Regions from separate parts of the Faecalibacillus sp. genome, predicted to be linked through region 1. Evidence: a T-box and tRNA genes for the amino acid it is inferred to sense, from the RefSeq annotation. Region 1 holds a T-box; the other holds one or more tRNA genes.

Region 1 (8,039 bases):
CGTCTTTTTTTTCGTCTACGTTTAATCATGATTTTTCTTACTAACAATAAAACAATAATACCAACAACAAGAAACTCTATACATGGTAAAACAGCATTTTCAATTTTTCTCATTGTTACAACGAAACGACTTTCATTGACTGCTTGATCAGTAACTAACGAAACTGTCTCTAATTTTGTTTTTTTATAAAGAACATCCATTGTTCCAGCATTTTGATTTTTCTTAACTGGAGCTGTAAGATTTTTTAAATGAAATTTATATTGTAAATCTGCGGGATTATAATTTTTAGGTAATACCGCCTCTACTTTTTTTTCAGTAATAACATCTACTTTACCAGTTTGTCCTTTTTTGATTTCTACCGTATTCATCTTTGTTCCTTTTTTTAGAACATCTGTTACTGCATAGTTTGCAGCAATATAATGTCCTAAAGTAAGTGTATCATTGACAGTACAATGATTATAACCCTCACTATTTTTTGAAAAACCAACAACACTAATATAATGGTGATTATTAATGTTTAACAAACTAGATAAAGTACTTTGCGCTTTACTTGTATAACCACTTTTACATCCTTCTATCATAGATGTATCAATATGATCTCTTTTACTACTATAAATAACTTTTTTAACCCATTGATGTAAACCATCACTTGAAGTATATTGATATCTATTAAATACTTCGACAAATTTTTTATTTTTTAAAGCATATTGTGTTATCTTAGCCATATCATAAGCAGTTGTGTAATGGTCATCATCATGAATTCCTGTTGTATTAACGAAATGAGAATCTTTTAATCCCAATTTTTTAACTAGTTGATTCATTTTTTTAACAAATTTTTCTTGATTTCCACAGGTATTATTAGCAAGTGCACGACAAGCATCTGCTCCTGAAGGTAACATTGCTCCCATTAACATATCTCTATATGTCACAACTTCCCCAACTGTAAAATTAGCAGCTGTAGCTCCTGTTTCCCATACAGTATCAATATCACTTTGAGTAATTGTTTCAGTTTTATCTAAATCATCGATCATTTCGATTGCAACAATACATGTTAAAATTTTTGTAATACTTGCTGGATACATTTTATCATGTGCACTTTTATTGTATAAAATTTGTCCAGTATCTTTATCAATAACAATAGCATATTGACCAGCAATATTAACTTCATTTTGATTTGTATTGCCTTCAGCAAAGACTGATCCTATAGATGTAAAAATCATTATAAATGATAAAGTGATTGTGAGTAATTTTTTAATCATTGTTTTCCTCCCTATGTAAAAAAGATAATTTTGTTTCTGAAATCAATACAGAAATAAATATAATTAAAAATCCTAAAGCAATTTGAAGTGTCATCATTTCTTGACCAAATAAAATAGAAAAGAAAACCCCAAATACAGATTCTAAACTTAATAATAATGCTGCAATATTTTCATTAACAAATTTTTGTCCAACATTTTGAAATAAATAACATAATGTTGTTGCAAAAAAAGCAAGGTATAAAATTTGAAGATAAATACTTTGGTCAATATGGAAAATAATAGAAACATCTTCAAATAAATAAGCTGCTACAAATGAAAAAATAGCGGCAAATGCAAATTGTAAAGCTGTAATAATTATTGGAGAGGTGTTTTTCATTGCTTTTTCACACACAATAATATGAACAGCATATAAAAAACCTCCTATTAATGTATAAATATCTCCTAAATTGATTTTTAAAGAACTATCTAAAGAAACAAAACCAACTCCAATAAAACAAAGAATAGCTGCAAATATTTGTGAGCAATCTGGACTCTTTTTAAAATAGAGCCAACTTAATAAAGGAACAATAGTACAATAAACAGCCGTTAAAAAAGCATTTTTACCTGGTGTTGTGAGTTGTAAACCGAATGTTTGAATTGAAAATGCACTAAACAACGCAAGTCCAGCTAAAAAACCACCTATTAAATCTTGTTTTTTTATTTCTTTTATTTTATTAAAAAACAAACATGTAATAAAAATAGTACTAAGTACAAAACGGATGCATAACAAAGTAAATGGCGAAATAAAATCCACAGCATTTTTCATAACAATGAAAGAACTTCCCCAAATAAGTGCTGCCATTAATAACATACATTTACCCATTGTTTCTTTTTTCATATACTCTCTCACCTACAATCTCGTAAATAATAACACAGTTCGCTTCATTTTTCATTACAAAATTGTTTTTTAAAAAGAAAAGGATGTACCTTTCGATACATCCTGTTAGCTATTATTCAGCTACACGGTGAGCTACGCTTGCACAACGTGAGCATAATTCACCATTCATTTCATCTTCATCAAAATAGTTCCAACATCTTGGACATTGTACACCGTTGAATTTTTCTACTTTAATGTAGCTTGTTTCATATTCTTCTAAAGTTGTATCATCAACTAATTCAACTTTAGCAACAATGAATAATTGTTTTAAATCATCTTTTAAGTTAGCAATATCTTTATATTCATCTTTTAAAGATAATGTTACTTTTGTTTCCATATTAGATTTAATTAATTTTTCATTTCTTAAACCTTCCATAGATTTTAAAACATCTTTTCTTACTTCCATGAATTTAGAGAAATAAGCTAAAACTTCTTCTTCGTTTTCAATATCAAATAATTCATATTTAGGTTCTAAGAAAATAGATTCTGCTTTTGTTTCATCACAATAGAAATGATCATGTAATTCTTCAGCTGTAAATACAAGAACTGTTGATAATAATTTCATCATTGTTTTAGCATGATGATATAAAACAGTTTGAACTTGTCTTCTACGAGGAGAATTTGCAGCTTCAATATATAAGATATCTTTTGTGAAATCCATATAGAATGAACTTAATGTATTTGTAAAGTAATTTAAGATTTCTTGGTTGGCTGTTGCAAAATCATAATTTGCATAAGCTTCATCATAAGCTTTCATTAATTCATTTAATTTAGCTAACATGTATTGATCAACACCAGGTAAATCTTTAATTTCTACTAAATCACTTTCTTTAAAGTCATTTAAGTTACCTAAAACGAATCTCATTGTATTACGGATTTTACGATATCCTTCAGCAACTTGTTTCATGATTTCATCAGAAATACGAACATCTTGTTGATAAGCAACAGAAGTAGCCCATAATCTTACGATATCTGCTCCATATTGGTTAACAAGTTTAATAGGATCTACTGTATTTCCTAAAGATTTAGACATTTTATTTCCTTTACCATCTAATACGAAACCATGTGATAAGACAGTTTTATAAGGAGCTTTACCATGAGCAGCAACACCGATAATTAATGATGAGTTGAACCATCCACGATATTGGTCACTACCTTCAAAGTAAAGATCTACAGGATAATTAAATCCTCTTTCTACCATGACACCTGTATGTGAACTTCCTGAGTCAAACCATACATCCATGATATCTTTTTCTTTTTTGAAGATACCATTTGGTGAATGTTCATTTGTATATCCTTCAGGTAATAAATCTTTTTCATCTCTTTCAAACCAAACATTTGAACCATGTTCTCTAAATAATTCAGAAATATGATCAAATACTTCTTGTTCAATAATTGGTGTTCCATCTTCACAATAGAAAATAGGAATTGGTACACCCCAAGTACGTTGACGTGAAATACACCAGTCTCCACGATCTCTAATCATATTATAGATTCTAATATGACCCCATTCATTTAACCAGTTAATATTATCAATTTCACTTAATAATTTATCTCTGATTTTATCTAATGAACAGAACCATTGATCAGTTGCTCTAAAGATAATAGGTTTTTTAGTACGCCAATCATGTGGGTAACTATGTGTAATGAATTCAAGTTTTAATAAAGCACCGATTTCATCTAATTTCATAGTTACTGTTTTATTAGCATCATCAACATATTGACCAGCTAACCATTCACCACAGTCTTCCATCATGCAACCATGTTCATCAACATTACAGTAAGCTGGTAAATTGTATTTTTGACCAACAAAGAAGTCGTCAGCCCCAAATCCAGGTGCTGTATGAACGCATCCAGTACCAGAATCAGCAGTGACGTGATCTCCTAAGATGACTAATGATTCTCTGTCATATAATGGATGTTGACATGTGATATATTCTAATTCAGATCCTTTATAATGATTAACAACTTTATAATCAGTAATTTCAAATTTAGCCATTAATTCATCAACTAAAGTATCTAAAACAATTAATTTTCCTTTTTCTGTTTCTACTAATGCATAATTATAAGATGCATTTAAACAGATTGCTAAGTTAGCTGGAATTGTCCAAGGTGTAGTTGTCCAAATAACGAAATTAACATCATTATCTAAAATTCCTTTACCATCTTTAACTTGGAATTTAACAAAGATAGTTGGTGATTTGATATCATGATATTCAACTTCTGCTTCAGCTAATGCTGATTCACTTGATGGTGACCAATATACTGGTTTTAATCCTTTGAAGATTAATCCATCCATTGCCATTTTAGCAAAAACTTCAATTTGTCTTGCTTCAAATTCATGTTGTAATGTTAAATATGGATGTTTATAATCTGCAAATGTTCCCATACGAATAAGTTGTGACATTTGTTTATTAACTTGTTCATGAGCATAAGCATCACATTTTTCTCTAAATTTAGCTGTAGGCATTTCTTTACGATTAACACCTAATTTTTGAATAGCATTTTCAATTGGTAAACCATGAGTATCCCATCCAGGAATATATGGTGTATAGAAACCATTCATATTTTTATAACGACAAATAACGTCTTTGATTACTTTGTTTAACATATGTCCCATGTGCATATTTCCATTAGCATATGGAGGACCATCATGGAAGACAAAGCTGTCTTTTCCTTCGTTTTGTTGGATAACTTTGTTATACATGTCGTTTTCTTGCCAACGTTCTACATACTTAGGTTCTTTTTTTGGTAAGTTTCCACGCATTTCAAAGTCAGTTTTTGGCATTAATAATGTGTCTTTGTAATTCATTTTTTCTTTCCTCTCTTTAAAAATAAAAAAACACATCATCCTAAGGACGATGTGATCGCGGTACCACCTTAATTCGTATTTTCATACGCTCTTGAAATCTTAACGCGATTAACGTCACCTTCTACTCAATTCAAAGGGCTACTCCAGAGTGATACATTATAATCTTTGTTACTGATTTACACCAACCATCAGCTCTCTTAAAACTCTAATTATAAACTGTCTCCTTCATCGTATTTATCTTCATTAATTAAATTGTAAACTTCAGATTGATCAATAGACTCAAGGATATCTTTTGACATTTTTTCTACCGAAGCTCTAAATTTAACAGCTTGCGCTTTAAAGTCGCTCATCTCACCAGATAACGAACGAACATACTCCAGCGATTCGCTCAGTATCATATTAGCATTCTTTTTCGCTTTGTCAATAAGTTCGCTTGCTTCTTTTAATGCAAGACGTGCAATTTCTTCATTTGTTTGTTCTTGGATGTTCACACGATGTTGTAATAATGATTTTTGATGCTCTAATTGTTGATAATCCTCTTGTAGTTTTTTCATTTGATCATTCAACTGCTTTATTTCATTATCTTTTCTATTGATTAACTCATCAACTTGTGACTTATTATAACCAAATAATTGCTTTTTTATCGACATCATGTTCACTCCCTACTTATAAAAATATCCTTCAACCACATAATTATCAGAACGTGTTTGCTTCTTACAATCAACAAACATCACTCTACCATGCTTTTTGAATGATATTATGTCTTTATTATTACATAAATAATTTATTTGTTCAACCGGTTTATGATTAACTTTTACATGACCAGCACGGATAAATTCAGCTGCTTTTTGTCTTGATATTTTATAAAAAGAAGAAATAATTTTATCTAAGCGAAATGATGAAACAATAAATGATTTTACTAAATAATCATTTTTAACTTCGATTTCTTCATGACACTCTACAAACTTTACTTTACTTCTTTTAATCATTGATAAATGATCTTTTAAATATTCATAAATATGTCGATCTACAGCTAAATAAAAGTCTTTATCTTTTTCTACAATATCTCCAAACAATTCTCTTTTGATTCCTAAAGACATTAAAGCACCTAAAATATCTCGATGTGTTAATTTTTCAAAATTCTTTGCATAAACAATTTTACAAACAACAATTTCAAAATCATCTTTTTCTATCTCATAAAAATAAGGAGCAATAATCATTCTTTGACTTTCACTATGAATAAAACCACCATTTTCTAAAATTTGAACTTCTTCTTGATGTCCAATAACACTTTTAACAATTGATTGATGATATGGATCTAAAAATTGAGTTAAAATAAGTCTTTGTTTATATTGTACTTGATCTAAATAATCAAGTACCTTTTTTACAAAGACTTCTTCTCCCTTAAAATGTTCTAACATAACTTAAAAAAGTATGGAAACCATACTTTTTAATCTTCTTGTTCATCTTCATCTAAATCAATTGTTCCAGCAACAGAAATATTACGAGGTGTACATAAGAAAATTTTTGGTCCAATTCTTTGAATATCACCTTCAATAGCGTAAATAACACCACTTAAAAAATCAACAACACGTTTTGCTTGATCTTTTTGTAAACGATGTAAATTAACAACTGTCGCTTTCTTTGTTTTTAAATAATTTGCAATATCTTGAGTTTCTCCAAATGAACGTGGTTCAAATAAAACTAAATGACTATCTTTATTCATATTTAATGATTTCACAGCTTCGCTTGTTTTAGAAAATTTTGCTTGTTCAAATAAACTTGTTTTAGGTTCAGTATCAATTTCTACAGCATCATAATCTTCAGCAATATCTCCTTCATCCCCATCTTCATCGAAAAACCATTTCTTTACTTTTTCACCGTAACCCATGAAGTCATCCTCCTTTTATTTCCTCAATATTATACCATACATTTATTGATTATCAAAGGTATCAACAAGGAAATATGGTTAAACCTGTTCAATATTCACCAAAATGACATCACCCTTTAAAGAAATTACACATTCAATCGGAATAACAATGACAGGTGGTTCTTTAAAAAAACAAAAAAAATGAAAAAAATTCATTTTTTCGACAATTAATGCTTGTATACACTTTTGACACCAATCTAATTCAATATCAGCAATATAGCCAATTTTTTTACCATCATAGACATTAATAACATCTTTTGATTGTAATGATACAAATCGCATACGATCACCTCTATAAAATATGCTTTAGACTAATCTTTTATGTAATTTTTCTAAAGCTTTTTTTTCAATTCGAGAAATTTGTGCTTGAGAAACAAAAAGTTCATCGGCTATTTCACATTGTGAATAGCCTTGATAATATCTTTCTTGAATCACTTGCTTTTCTCTTTGATTTAAACAATCAAATGCTTTTTTTAAATCAAGATGATCATGATAATGTTTAAGCGTTTCTTGATCAAGAGAAACAACATCTAATAAAGATAATTCATTTTGATCATCACTTCCAACAACATCTTGGAAAGAAGCAATACTTTGGGTAGATTGTATTGCTTCTATAATATTTTTTTTATCAATATTTAAATTTTGAGAAAGTTCATTTATAGTAGGTTCTCTTTGATATTGATTTAAATACTTTTCCTTTTCTTTTAAAATAGCATATGCTAGATCTTTAATAGGTCTAGAAATTTTAACTTGTGTATTATCTCTTAAATAACGTTTCATTTCACCAATAATCAAAGGAACTGCATACGTTGAAAATTGTAATTGATAATTGGTATCAAAATGGTCAATTGCTTTAATTAAACCAACAATTCCTACTTGAAATAAATCCTCATAATGATTTGATTTTTGGTAAAATCTTTTCATTAAAGATAAAACTAATTTAGTATTAGAAAGAATGATTATTTCTTTACTTTTTTGATCATGATTTTTTTGATATTTTTGAATCAATGTATATAATTCTTTTTTAGAAAGTGTTTTTTGAATAGGAATATAACTCATAAAACTTTCTTTTTCCACAATAATCACCAAAATTAGTGTGGCTTGTTTTAATAAAAATATACT
Region 2 (8,039 bases), on a different contig from region 1:
CTGTTTTATAATTTATTTCTAATTCATTAGCTAATTCAATCGCAGACAAACCTTTATTTGCCGTAAAAAAGAGATACATTCCTAAAATCAATTTATAAAGATCTAGCTTATTATCTTGAAATATAGTATTAGAAAGTAAGTAATGTTGATGACCACATTCTTTACATTGAAAGACATCACCTCTTTTAATGGAATAGTAATGTGTACATCCACATTTTTCACAGTAAAAGCCAACAGGCCATTTCATTTTAAAAAAGAATTTTACACATTCATCATGATTATTTGCATATTTTCTAGTTAAAGTAATTAAAGAATCCTTTTTTGGTTTTTGATTTTTAGCCATAGTATCCACCTCTTTAAGAAAAGTATATAATATTTTAAAGAAGTGATAGATTATACTCCTCGGTTTAAAGTGAGAATAACGGAGTTAAATCAAAAGATGTGTCAGATGGTTAATTAAGAAAAATTAAAAAAAAGCTTATCTCTATCTCATCATTTTAAAAAAATAATGTTATAATAGCTAAATGGGAGGGACACTTATGTATATTAAAGATGATGAAATTAATAAGTACTTTAATGAGCCCAACTGGAAAGTCGCTCATAACTTATTTCAACATAATACAATATCCAACATGTCTGTAATTAAAGATGGTCAAATTTATCAAATCGTTGGAAGTACAAACGTTAACGGTAAAATAGATACTGCTACAATTCAAGTAGATACTGGAGGTCATATTCTGGAATTCAACTGTGATTGTAGTCATTGCAAGCCTAATGAATTGGCATGTGGACATATAGGTGCAATTTTATTGAAATTTTATGGATTAGAATCAAGTGATTTACCATATTCTTTCAATCAAAAAGGAAATTATGCTGATCAATTACAAGCACTTCAAGCTAAAAAAGAAGCTGCTCATTTAAAGGAACAAGCTAATCTTACTTTTTCACTTATTGAACAATACAAAAACAAACATCGCTTACATCAATTACAACTTAACCAACACGTTCGCTTGATACCTCAAGTAAAAAGCACTTTTAATCGTTTAAGTTTATCTTATAAGATTGCTAGCGATCGTAGTTATACAATCAAAAACTTAAATACTTTTATTCAAAATGTAAAAGCAAATGAAATTATTGAATATGGAAATGCTTTAGTCACTGATCATAACTCTAAAGTATTTGATAGTTCTTCATTAAAACAACTTCGTTTTATTAAAGAATATTCACATTTTAAAGATGATGATCGTAGTATTAGAATTACTTCTGATAATATCGATGATTTCTTTTTAACACACTATGATAATTTAGACATCAATATTAATTTTACAACTATTGATTTACAAAATTTCATTTTAGAAATTCAAAAAGATGAAGATTATACAACTATTAAATATAAAGAACCAGAAGGCATTACAATCATTGGTCATCAATACATCTATTATTTTGATCATTACACACTTAATAGATATTCAAAAGAATGCAGTGAAGCTTTAAGACCTTTGCTTACTCATTTAGAAAACAATTCACTTACAATTCCAAATAATGAATTACCACGTTTTTCTAAGTATATCATTGATTCTGTTGTTCCTTATGTCGAATTTACAGGAGATGATATTGATGAATATCTACCAATGGATATTTCTTTATTAATTTATGTTGATTTAAATAATAATAATGAATTATCTGTTACTTTAGATTATCGAGATGATCAAGGAAATACGATCTTAGAAAATCCAAAAGATTTAGTACTTCCATTAAAATTAGATGGTGTTATTCAAACATTAGAAAAATATTTAGAATACGACGAAATCACTCAAATGTATTATCTTTATAATGAAGAAGATATTTATGATTTTATTACACGTATTTTACCTTCACTCAATAATGATTGTGAAATTTATATTAGTGAAGAAATTAAACAAATGAATAAACCTAAAAATATGAAGTTAAATATTGGGGTTCGTTTACAAAACGATTTATTAAAAATCGATATTAATAGCATTAATGTTGATAAAGAAGAAATTAAAGATATTTTATATGCTTATCAACATAAGAAGAATTATCATCGTTTAAAAAATGGTGAATTTATTAATTTAGATGATGATAGTATTAAAGATTTAGACTTATTATTTAATGATTTAAATATTGAATATAAAGATTTAAAAGATGGTGAAGTAGAAGTTGATAAATATCATTCACTTTATTTAGAAAACTTTATGAACAGTTCATCATTGCAATTCAACAGAGATCAACATTTCCAAGATTTAATTTCTCACATTGAAGAAAAAGATCCTGAAGAAATTAAAGTTCCTCAAAATTATTCTCATATTTTAAGGGACTATCAAGTTCAAGGATTTAAATGGTTAAAAACAATGTCAGAATATGGTTTTGGTGGTATTTTAGCTGATGATATGGGGCTTGGTAAAACATTACAAGTTATGACATTGATTGAAGATAGTATTGGTGAAAATCATGTCAGTCTTGTTGTTGCACCTGCAACCTTGATTTATAACTGGCAAGATGAAATTAATAAATTCTCTAAAAAATTAAGAACAATTTGTATTACTGGAAATATTTCTCAAAGAAAGAAATTGATTGAAAGTATTCCAGATTATGATGTTGTTATTACTTCATATGACTATATTCGTAGAGATTATGAATTATATAAAGATTATCAATTCTATTATTTCATTTTAGATGAAGCTCAATATATCAAAAACCAAAGCACTAAAAATGCACAAACTGTTAAATTAATTAATGGTAAGTATCGTTTTGCTTTAACTGGTACTCCAATTGAAAATAGTTTAGCAGAATTATGGTCAATCTTTGATTTCTTGATGCCACAATATTTATATAATTATCATCATTTTAAAGAAACATATGAAATACCAATCATAAAAAATGAAGATCAACAAAAACAAGCAAAACTTAAACAATTAGTTGAACCATTCATTTTAAGAAGAACAAAGAAAGATGTTTTAACAGAATTACCAGATAAGATTGAAAACAACGTTATTATTCCTTTTACACCAGAGGAAGAAAAAGTATATCTTGCTAACTTATCAACAATTAATAGTGAATTACAAAGCGCTATTCAAGTAAACCATATTGATAAGATTCAAATTCTTGCAATGATGACAAGACTTCGTCAATTATGTTGTGATCAACGTATTTTATATAAAGATATTATTGAACCAAGTTCTAAACTTAAAGCATGTATGGATATTATTGAAACTGCTAAAGAAAATAATCAAAAAGTTTTATTATTCTCTTCATTTACTAAATCATTAGATTTAATTGAAGCTGAATTACGTAAAAAAGATATTTCTTATTATGTTTTAACTGGTTCAACAACAAAAATCAAAAGACATCAACTTGTTAATGCTTTCCAAAACGATCAAACAACTGTCTTTTTAATCAGTTTAAAAGCTGGTGGTACTGGTCTTAACTTAACAAGTGCTTCTACCGTTATTCACTATGATCCATGGTGGAATATGTCTGCACAAAATCAAGCAACAGATAGAGCTTATCGTATTGGACAAACAAATAATGTTCAAGTTTATAAATTGATTATGAAAAATTCAATTGAAGAAAAGATTCAAAAACTTCAAGAACAAAAACAAGATTTATCGAATATGTTTATTGAAAACAATAATGGTTCTATTACACAAATGTCTACTGCAGATATCATTGATTTATTTAAATAAGAAAAAGGAGATTAAAGACGTTCAATCTTTAAATCTCCTTTTCTTATGTAATTTAATTTTCTAAAACCTTTATAAAAAACAAACGTTAAAACAGCCGGTAAAATCACATCAATTAAAATAAGTGGTACCCAATATTGATTACCCATCACTTGAATCGCATCCAGTAAACCTACAAGTCCTGCCGTTCCCATTCCAGAACCAATTGCACTACAACGAATATGAAGTAAAACCGTTGAAATTGGAGCTGTAATGATCGTTGTTAAAATTGTTGGTAACCAAATAAGAGGTCTTCTAATAATATTTTTAAACTGTAACATACTTGTTCCAACAGCGATAGCAATAACATCTCCAATATCATTATCTTCAATTGACATCATTGCAAAACCAACCATTTGTGCACAACATCCTGCAAGTGCTGCACCCGCTGCTAAGCCATCAAGTCCTAACATAATACCAATAGCTGCTGATGAAATTGGGGCTGTTAATGCCATTCCCATTAAAACACCTACTACAATTGACATAAATAATGGTTGTAAAGAAACACCTTCATTAATAACACTACCAATCCAAGTAATCATTTGTGTTAAATAAGGACCTACAAATTGTGTGACTAAACCTGCCATACATATAGAAACAAAAGGAACAAGTAAAATATCAATCGGTGTTTTTCCTTGAATCAATCTTGTCACTTCAATAGCTGCTAAAACAGCCACATAAGCTGAAATCGGATTTCCTGCTTGAATTCCATTATTAAATGTTCCAGCCCCTATTGCTCCTGCAATCACCGCAGAAATCAAATTTAGACCTTTAGCATCAATTGCATAGCCAATTCCTATTCCAATAGCAGGGCCCATGAGATAACCTGCAATTGTCCCCCAAGTCACCAATTGTTCAATATGAACTAAAGTTCCTAATTGTTTTAATATTGTTCCAATAATCAAACTCGCAAAAAAGCCATAGGCCATACCATTAAAAGTATTAATTATATAATTACCCTTTCCTCTACTTTGTGCCATTTTTAACCTCCTTAATTGGATTATAGAGTATATTTATTCTTTTTTAACAAAAAAACTGCCGAAGCAGTTAGTTTATTTATTGGTGGAGCCAAGCGGGATCGAACCGCTGACCCCCTGCGTGCAAGGCAGGTGCTCTCCCAGCTGAGCTATGGCCCCAAATTAATATTTAATTTTCCACCATTTCATTTGTTAAAATGGTGGGCCTGAATGGATTTGAACCATCGACCTCACCCTTATCAGGGGTGCGCTCTAACCAACTGAGCTACAGGCCCACATCTATATAAAACAATTAATTAATGGTGGGCCTGAATGGATTTGAACCATCGACCTCACCCTTATCAGGGGTGCGCTCTAACCAACTGAGCTACAGGCCCATCAATCAACTGCCCATATAATATAACATGCATACAGTCTTACGTCAACGGTTTTTCGTATATTTTTTTACATTTTTTTAAAGAAATAAAATTATATTGATAAAATCAACGTTTTTTTATTGTAGAATTTTTGATATTTTTTTCTTTTTTTGAGCTTTTATCTTTAAATGATATTTAATTACCCCTTTTCTTATTCTTTGACATAACTTTTTTTGATAATTTTTACTTCTTAATTGTCCACATTCATTATAATTTGATAAAAAACCACACTCAATTAAAACCCCTAATGTCTTTGTTGCCCTTAAAACTCTAAAACCACATCCACTAATAGGCTTTCGACTATGCGTCAATTCCTTTAAACTTTGATCAATATCCCCAGCAAGTATTTTTCCTTGTTCACTTCTATAATAATAAAAAACCTGTGAGCCCCAAGCACTTTTATTACCTGAAGCATTTTGATGTATACTTAATAAATAATCACCATTAAAACTATCTATCTTTTTTACTCTTAAATACATATCATCTTGTTTAGAATAATGATGATTTCTTTTCGTCATATCATAATCTCCATCTCTTGTTAAATATACCTTTGCCCCAAAGCTTTCTAATTCCTTTTTTAATTTCAAAGATATCTCCAAATTAAGACGATCTTCAAAATAACCATATTCAATCGCCCCATTATCAAACCCTCCATGTCCTGCATCAATCACAACTTTAGTGCCTTTTAATGGCTTTTCACTTGCATAAACAGGTATTTCATAGCTCCAAATACATACTATAATCAAGATGAATACTATCTTTTTCATAACATCACCGTTGTATTATATGATATAAAAAAAGATATCATGATTCATGATACCTCTATTATTATTGATTTATATATTTTTGAATCATCTCTAATTCTTCAATATAGATACAATGATTGATTTTATTTTCTTTAACTGCTTGATAACATGTTTCAAAATCTAACCATTTCACTTCACTTACTTCATGATCTACAAAAGTAAAATCTTTTTCTTCTAAATCTTTCCACAAAATAAATATTTTACTTATTTGATTATCTTTAAATAATCGCCCATGAAAAACTTCTTCAAAATGAAATCTTCTATTTCCACAATCAATCAATTCACTTTCACTTACAACAATTCCTAATTCTTCTTTCAATTCTCTAACTGCAGATTTTAAATAACCATCTCCCGCCGGAATATGCCCAGCACTTGAAATATCATAACATCCAGGAAATGAATCCTTTTGATCACTTCTTTTTTGTAAAAGAATTTGTATACGATCCTCTTTTTTCCTTAAAATCCAAACATGTGCTGTACGATGTAAAATTCCCTTTTGATGCGCTATTTCTCTTTCTATTGTCTTTCCTGTTGGATTTCCTAATTCATCGCATATATCTAAAATTTCCATTCTATCATCTCCACTAAAATCATATTATCATCTTTCTTTACATTATAAAACGAGATGTTTAAAATAGATACGAAAAGAGGTAGAATAAATGAATAAATGTTGGTGCGGAAGTGGCTTAGACTATGAAGTCTGTCACCGTGAATTTGACAAAAAAATTAATTATTACAAAAAAAGAGGGGTCATGACACCTCCAAGATCAATGATTAAAAATCAACAACAAATAGAAGGTATTAAAAAAGCAGCTATTGTTAATAATGGTTTATTGGATCATATTGAAAAAAATATAAAAATTGGAATGTCAACTGAAGATATCGATGTTCTTACAAGAGAATATTTAAAAGAACACAACGCTCATTCTGCTGACTTAAACTATGAAGGTTATCCTAAAAGTATTTGTACATCTATTAATGATGTTGTATGTCATGGAATTCCTTCTCCTAATGTTATTTTAAAAGATGGTGATATTATCAACGTCGATGCAACAAGTGAATTAAATGGTTACTATGCCGATGCTTCTCGTATGTTTATGATGGGAAATGTTTCTGATGAAGCAAAAAAACTTGTTAAAATCACAAAAGAAGCGATGTACGAAGGAATGAAAGCTATTAAACCATGGAAAAGTCATATTGGAGATATTGGTAAAGCTATTCAAAGATATGCACATATTAATGGTTATAGTGTCGTTGAAGAATTCTGTGGACATGGAATTGGAATGACAATGCACGAAGATCCTTATGTCTTCCATTTTAAAACAAAAGAAGATACTGTTTTAATTGTCCCTGGTATGGTCTTTACTATCGAACCAATGCTTAATCAAGGAACAAGACATGTTCATTTAAATTATAATGATGATTGGACAGTTTACACAGATGATGGAAAACTTTCTGCACAATGGGAACATACATTCCTTGTTACTGAAGATGGTGTAGAAATCATTTCAAAATAAGAGTCAGATTTTCTGACTTTTTATTTTGTCAAATTTTCAATAACTAAATAATCATTAAATCATAAATAATGCATGACAATACCATATCCATTTCCATTAAAACGAATCTTATACTCTTGTTGTAACTTTCTCACAATAACAATCATAACATACTCTTTATTTTCAAACATTTCGATAGATTCTTTATCAATAGAATTCATATCTAATCTAAATGTTGACAAACTGTTTTATACTGTTATATACTGTTTATAGATGAAGGAGGAATTATATGCGCATTATTATCAATCACTCATCCATGATCCCTATTTATGAACAAATTGTCGATCAAATAAAAAAACAAATCAATGACCACACTTTACAAGAAAATGATCCTTTACCTTCTGTTCGTTCTCTATCTAAAGAACTCAAAATAAGTGCTCTCACAGTCAAAAAAGCCTATGATTTTTTAGAAACTGAAGGTCTTACTAAAACAATTCACGGAAAAGGAACTTTTGTTTTAGCCGTTAATCAAGAAACACTTTTAGAAGAAGCTAGAAAAGAAATTGAATCCTATCTAGAAAAAGCATTGCAAAAAGGAAAA

The links. A T-box is a leader RNA that pairs with one kind of tRNA and senses whether it is charged. The one in region 1 lies ahead of ileS (isoleucine--tRNA ligase), so its partner is inferred to be a tRNA-Ile.
Region 2: it encodes a tRNA-Ile, which carries the amino acid that the T-box ahead of ileS (isoleucine--tRNA ligase) is inferred to sense. The anticodon was not compared.

The regions. Positions count from the first base shown of each region.
Region 1 is NZ_JBKYAR010000035.1:16,453-24,491, forward strand. It holds gene ACLVEP_RS10940 (D-alanyl-D-alanine carboxypeptidase family protein) at 1-1,259, opposite strand, end outside; gene ACLVEP_RS10945 (DMT family transporter) at 1,252-2,136, opposite strand; gene ileS (isoleucine--tRNA ligase) at 2,249-4,987, opposite strand; T-box leader at 5,027-5,225, opposite strand; gene ACLVEP_RS10955 (DivIVA domain-containing protein) at 5,197-5,637, opposite strand; gene ACLVEP_RS10960 (RNA-binding protein) at 5,650-6,408, opposite strand; gene ACLVEP_RS10965 (cell division protein SepF) at 6,438-6,878, opposite strand; gene ACLVEP_RS10970 (PRC-barrel domain-containing protein) at 6,957-7,199, opposite strand; gene ACLVEP_RS10975 (sigma-70 family RNA polymerase sigma factor) at 7,224-7,994, opposite strand; gene ACLVEP_RS10980 (sigma-70 family RNA polymerase sigma factor) at 8,038-8,039, opposite strand, start outside.
Region 2 is NZ_JBKYAR010000017.1:23,228-31,266, reverse strand. It holds gene ACLVEP_RS07340 (IS1595 family transposase) at 1-343, opposite strand, end outside; gene ACLVEP_RS07335 (DEAD/DEAH box helicase) at 540-3,707, shown strand; gene ACLVEP_RS07330 (PTS transporter subunit IIC) at 3,719-4,723, opposite strand; tRNA gene ACLVEP_RS07325 (tRNA-Ala) at 4,804-4,879, opposite strand; tRNA gene ACLVEP_RS07320 (tRNA-Ile) at 4,919-4,995, opposite strand; tRNA gene ACLVEP_RS07315 (tRNA-Ile) at 5,021-5,097, opposite strand; gene ACLVEP_RS07310 (N-acetylmuramoyl-L-alanine amidase family protein) at 5,214-5,903, opposite strand; gene ACLVEP_RS07305 (NUDIX domain-containing protein) at 5,965-6,513, opposite strand; gene map (type I methionyl aminopeptidase) at 6,602-7,459, shown strand; gene ACLVEP_RS07295 (hypothetical protein) at 7,519-7,680, opposite strand; gene ACLVEP_RS07290 (GntR family transcriptional regulator) at 7,728-8,039, shown strand, end outside.